DNA from 2 places in the Aphanothece sacrum FPU1 genome. Region 1 is predicted to be linked to the other one. Evidence: predicted binding sites of a transcription regulator. Region 1 holds the regulator's gene; the other holds the start of a gene.

The links. Region 1 encodes NtcA, which controls nitrogen genes in cyanobacteria. Its sites were predicted from a motif close to TTTGTANCNNNNGNTACAAA; they were not measured.
Region 2: a site for NtcA is predicted at 1,818-1,837, ahead of gifA (glutamine synthetase inactivation factor IF7A). Genes of this name have one in related genera too.

The regions. Positions count from the first base shown of each region.
Region 1 is NZ_BDQK01000013.1:446,780-449,996, reverse strand. Features, by position in the region: gene AsFPU1_RS12720 (pre-16S rRNA-processing nuclease YqgF) at 1-96, opposite strand, end outside; gene AsFPU1_RS12715 (DUF3084 family protein) at 118-1,587, opposite strand; gene ntcA (global nitrogen regulator NtcA) at 1,614-2,291, opposite strand; gene fabI (enoyl-ACP reductase FabI) at 2,523-3,217, shown strand, end outside.
Region 2 is NZ_BDQK01000001.1:183,964-187,180, forward strand. Features, by position in the region: gene AsFPU1_RS00875 (HigA family addiction module antitoxin) at 1-189, shown strand, start outside; gene AsFPU1_RS00880 (hypothetical protein) at 315-524, shown strand; gene AsFPU1_RS00885 (hypothetical protein) at 871-1,395, shown strand; gene gifA (glutamine synthetase inactivation factor IF7A) at 1,560-1,757, opposite strand; gene der (ribosome biogenesis GTPase Der) at 1,979-3,217, shown strand, end outside.

The DNA.
Region 1 (3,217 bases):
CTCAGAATTAATAACTTGATGATAAAGTAATTGGTTATTTTTATTGATAACAGCAATACCACATTTATCTCGTCCTGGGTCAAATCCTAATAACATAAATCACCTATAAATAATAATTTAAGTTCCAAAAATAATTTCTCCATTCTTAATACCAATTAAGCGAACTTTTAAGGGGCCAATGGTATAAGTATCATCAAGAGAAATGACTCTAATTTCATCTAAACCATTTTCTGCTTTACTAATTTGTTCAATAAAATTTAGCATAGTTTTCAATCGTCCATCCCCCACTTGAATATTACCAACAACTCCAGCACTACGGGAGCGAAACTGAGTAGCAGCAAGGAGAATATCAAGTCTTTTTTGAATATTTTCTTCCGTTAAATCCAATGATTCCATAGAGACAGTCGCAATAGTTTCATCAGCGTTAAAAATCTTTTGATTAGGGACAACATCTGCAAAAACTCGAACTTCTTTTTCTCCTTTTACATAATTCCCTGCCGAAATTATTCTGACCACATATTCTTTACCATCTTTGAGTTGTTCATTTAACTGATCAACTTGAGATTTAGTAATTTTAACCACCCGATCATTAGGATCAACTTTTTCAGTTCCTACTGATTCAATTGCTGTGCGATTAGCCTGTCTAAGTAGTTCATCAATAGCTTGAATAGCGGCATTAGGATCAACAATGCGAACTCCTCCTATAGATAACACTTGACCTTTAACAAGGGCAATTTGTCGCTCTCGTAAGTCTTGATAATTCTGATAGTATTGTTCTAAAATATCTACTTGTCGTTGCAAATAAATCAATTCTCTTTCGGATTTTTTTAATTGAGATTCTCTATTTTTTACCGCTAAATCTTTTAGGTTAATTGCTTGGTCAAGTTGAACAATTTGCACATCTCTATTATCAATTTCTGTTTGTAATTTACTTTGTTGTTGTTGTAAATTTTGCAAGCGACTTTCAAGCTGTTTCAAACGGCTTTGTCGTTCTTGTAAAACACGATTTTGAGCAGAAATTTTTGTCTTACCTCTTTTAACTTCTGTATCCCGATTACGAATTTCTGATTGTAGTTGGCTAATTTGTTGATCAAGTTGAGTTTTATTGCGAACCAGTTCTTCTCTTTCTTTGAGTAATGTTTGAATATCCTCTCGTAGTTTTTTCCCTTGACTAACAACCGTTTTCAGTTGTTGTTGAGCTTTGGTAAAATTCTGATTAATAGATTCTAATTGTTTTTGAACTGTTTTTTGTTCCGTCTTAGCCGTATATAACTGTTTCTCAATATCTTGTTTATCATTAGCAACCCTTTCTAAATCTCCCTTAGCTGTTCGTAATTGTTTTTGAATTTCATCAAGTTGAAATAACCCTTCTCGTAACGATTTACTCAAGGTAAAAAGAATAATTAGGGTAGAAGCAGAAATTAGGGTTCCCGTCATCACTGTCACTAAAATTGCAGTTTGCTTAGGACGCAAGTTGCCGATACGCATTCTAGCTTTACCGACTTTAGTTCCTAAGCGATCGCCTAATGCTGCAATTAAGCCACCCAAGATTAAAATTGCTGCAATTAAAATATAAGCACTGGTCATGGGTGATTAGTGGTGAACACAGAATATTAAGTAAACTGTTGACTAAGAGCGACAGGGTTATGAACTGTAATCTTTTTCTTATGAATAGAAATCATTTCTTGTTCACGCAAATCCCCCAATAAACGGGTCACGGTCACACGGGTAGAACCAATTGCTTCAGCGATCGCCTGATGAGACAATTTTAAATCAATACGGATACCATCAGTGGTGGGTACGCCAAAATCTCGACATAAAATTAAGAGAAAACTGACCAAACGGGAACCCATATCACGATGGGCCAGGGTTTCAATCATCATTTCTGTTTGTAGAATGCGAGATGATAACCCCTGAAGCATTAAAATTGACAAATCGGGATTATTTTTTAAGGCCAGTTCCACTTGCTCAATAGGAGCAGAAAGTAATTCTACTGGGGTAAAAGCCACCGCATGATAAAAGCGATCAGAACGTTGGCCAGTAATCAGGGATAAAACACCAAATACACTATTTTCCCTCAATAAAGCCACCGTTATTTCTTCTCCTGCTTCATAAACACGAGAAAGCTTGACCGCACCTTTAAGTAAAAAATAGACTCTCTCGGCCGGATCACCCGGAAAAAAGATTGTCTTACCCCGTTCAAACGCTTCGACAACAGGAGGATACGGGCCGCCTCCAATTCGACGAAAGACGGCTGCTAGGGGTTTATCTTGTGGCAGAGATAGTTCCATTAGACTTCACTTAAAGTTAACAGGAGAATGAACCATTGTAACAGCATGAATAACTTAATCGTCAACTATAGACACATCACTTTAGCGTATCTTCAGAGGTTTGTGCTACGTTTTGCTTGACAATGTTTCTATGAGGATAACAAGTACCCTGTTCTGTCAATGATTATAACCATCCATATTTAGAACGGGGTAACTTAATTGACTCAAAATTGTACAATTGCTGAATAAACTATGTTAGATTTAACGGGAAAAAACGCTCTAGTAACAGGAATTGCTAATAATCGCTCGATTGCTTGGGGAATTGCCCAACAACTTCATAAAGCGGGTGCAAACCTCGGTGTTACCTATTTACCGGATGAAAAGGGCCGTTTTGAGAAAAAAGTCCGAGAAGTTGTAGAACCTCTGAATCCTTCTATTTTCGTGCCTTGTAATGTACAAGATGAGGCCCAGATGGAAGAAACATTTAAAGTAGTAGAGGAAACTTGGGGTAAACTCGATATTCTCATCCATTGTCTAGCTTTTGCGGATAAGGAAGGCTTAAGCGGTGATTTTTCGGGAATTTCCAGAGAATCGTTTACTCAGTCCTTAGAAATTAGTACTTTTTCTTTAGGAAATATGGCTAAGTATGCTAAACCTTTAATGAGTGAAGGAGGCAGTATTGTTACTCTTACTTATGTGGGGGGAGTGAAGGTAATTCCTAATTATAATTTAATGGGAGTTGCTAAGGCCGGATTAGAAATGACAGTACGTTATTTAGCGGCTGAATTAGGCCCCCAAAATATTCGAGTTAATGCTATTTCTGCTGGGCCAATTCGCACTTTAGCGGCTTCGGCAGTGGGGGGTATTCTTGATATGATTCATCATGTAGAAGCGGTTGCCCCATTAAGGCGTACAGTGACTCAATTAGAAGTAGGAAATACTGCTAC
Region 2 (3,217 bases), on a different contig from region 1:
CGAATTCATGAAATTGTTAAAGAACGTCGTTCAATTACGGCTGATACGGCTGAACGTCTAGCTCGTTATTTTGGCGGGGATGCCGCATCTTGGTTGAATCTTCAGGCTACTTATGATCTCAAAACATTGCCCACACAAGACGAAATTATCAAACGAATTGAGCCACGCACCATAGAACACAACAACTGATGGCGCGGTCAGTCTATTCCCATCAGCAAAAACCGTAACAGGATTAACCATTAAACCGAAAGCGATTACACTTTATTTTTGGGTAAACTGAAACTATCTATTCCAAAACCTGCAAGATAATTCTTATGACTTTAGCTGAGATACTTCCTAGTGTTCGACAACTTTCTAAAACCGAAAAACTCAAACTTATTGAGATCATAGCGCAAGAATTAGAAACAGCCGAAGATATTGCTCCTTTAGAACCATTTAAAACCTATGAAATGTCAACTCCCTACAACTGTTTTGGAGCAGGTGCATTATTGATACAATCCGATGAATCAGCAACTAAGGCATAATAATAGTGCGGTTTCCTTATTCAATTACAAATCCATCTCAGAACGAATTTGATAGTTTGCCACGATTACCATTAGTTCTCAAGCGAGAAGTATACGCCGTTGAAACTCTTGGACTTGTAGACAGTGGTGTAACTATTAACGTTTTATCCTATGAATTGGGTCTTTAACAGGACTTACGCATAGAGTCTACCGATAGTGTCTGACAAATCATAGATCTCTTTGACAAAACACGTCAGGAGTCAAAATGTGTTGCTGTATTATTGATTTTTCAAACCCAATCTATCCCTTTTTTTTTACATACTACAACTTCGTTCATTTCCCAGACAAGAGGAAGTATTATTAAATAATGATTACTAATTTTTTCCGATTCCGACGAGGAAAACCAAATAACTCATTGTTATTTTCTGGATTATTTTTGTTGCTTAGCATTCTTTTTCTTTTCGGCTTTGGTTCCGCAAAACTTTCCTGTAGTCGAGTTAATGTCAATCATCTCAATTGCTTACATACAAAATCGGTTGCGCTCGGTTTCGTTAAAGAACAAGAGGCTTCTCTTTTCTCTTTAAAAAAAGCAAAAGTTGACGAGATAATTATACCTTACTTGGATGCTGATACTGACGGAACCGTGATAAGAAGGGAATTGTCTAAGTATGGAGTTTTACTGATTGACAATGAGAATATTGTCTTTAATAATTATATCAATAATCGTGAACAACAGCAGCAAGTGGTGAATAAAATAAATGATTTTTTGAACAATCCTAGTGACTCTAGCTTACTTGTTGAAGATAGAAATTATCTTTTAGATTTTATGATATTGAGTTTCCTTACTATATCAATAATTTTACTTTTTAAAGGGATACTTACTAGTTTTTAACATCAGGTGCAAGATCGCCAGTTAAATACAGTTCTCATAACAATAAGGTGTCCTTCAGGCGAAGAACACCCCATGTTAATTTGATAGTACAAGTCAAGTTGTTTGGAGTATTAAATTAGCTAATTTTATGGACTGAAAACCCTTTTTTGAAAAAATTAGTAATCTTAACTCATGGTAGCACCAGAACGATCATAGGAAGCACGAAAACTTGACTGGGGTTTTCCTTGAATAGTTGTCCAATAATCTGCTTCAATATCAACTCCAATTTCAGAAGCAGCACGTTCAAGCATTGATTGTTGACGGTTTTTGATAATTTGATGGTGACGCATCATTAAAGCACGAGCTTGTTGTTGAGTAGACATAATTTTAGGCTCCGATTGCTGTTTGTTTTTTTATCTTCTTTACTATATATAACATAAAAAACTGTAACATATGTTACAAATAAGGAAAACAATAAAAAACTTAACATTAATTTCGGGATCATCTTACGGTCAGGGATCAAGGCAACCATTTGTCTCTAGAATCGTTATGATAGAAGATCAAGCTTCACTGAATATTTTTAAACTTACAACGCCAAACTATTATGCCACTTCCTATCGTTGCAATTATTGGACGGCCCAATGTGGGCAAATCTACCATTGTCAATCGTTTGGCCGGAGATCAACAAGCCATTGTTCATGATGAACCCGGAATCACCCGCGATCGCACTTATCGTCCGGCTTTTTGGCTGGATCGAGATTTCCAGGTAGTAGACACAGGGGGGTTAGTATTTGACGATGATACAGAGTTTTTACCCATGATTCGAGAACAAGCCATGGCTGCGTTAAAAGAGTCCAGTGCGGCGATTTTCGTGGTGGATGGACAAACCGGGCCAACCACAGGGGATAATGAGATAGCTGACTGGTTACGCCAGCAAGAAGTTCCAGTGTTATTAGCGGTCAACAAATGTGAATCTCCTGAACAGGGAATGATTCAAGCAAGTCAGTTTTGGGAGTTGGGGTTAGGCAACCCTTACCCTGTTTCTGGTATTCATGGCAATGGCACTGGAGAACTGTTAGATGATTTAATTACTTATTTACCACGACCAGAAGAAATTGTCGCCAATGATGAGATTAAGGTAGCTATTATTGGTCGTCCTAATGTGGGTAAATCTAGTCTTCTCAATGCTTTTTTAGGGGAAAAACGAGCCATTGTCAGTCCTATTTCTGGCACCACTAGAGATGCGATCGATACCTTAGTAGAAAGGAATGGAAAAACTTATCGTTTGATTGATACAGCAGGAATTCGTCGTAAGAAAAACGTTGAATATGGGGCTGAATTTTTCAGTATTAATCGAGCCTTTAAAGCGATTCGTCGTTCTGATGTTGTCTTATTAGTTCTTGATGCTTTAGATGGGGTGACAGATCAGGATCTTAAATTAGCTGCAAGGATTATTGATGAGGGACGGGCGGCGATTATTGTGGTTAATAAATGGGATGTGGTAGAAAAAGATTCCTATACCATTTATGATTTCCAAAAAATCATTTTATCCCGTCTTTATTTTATGGATTGGGCTGAGACGATTTTTGTTAGTGCTGTCACTGGTCAACGGGTTGAGAAGATTATTAATTGTGTAGATACGGCGGCAGAACAACATCGTCGCCGTGTGACAACTTCGGTGATTAATGAAGCTTTAGAAGAAGCAGCCCGTTGGCATTCTCCTACTACTAGCAGACAGGGAAAACAGGGTAAAGTTTATTACGGAACTCAGGTATCTAGTCAACCTCCAACTATTGCTTTATTTGTCAATGATCCGAAGCGATTTAATGATAATTATCGGCGT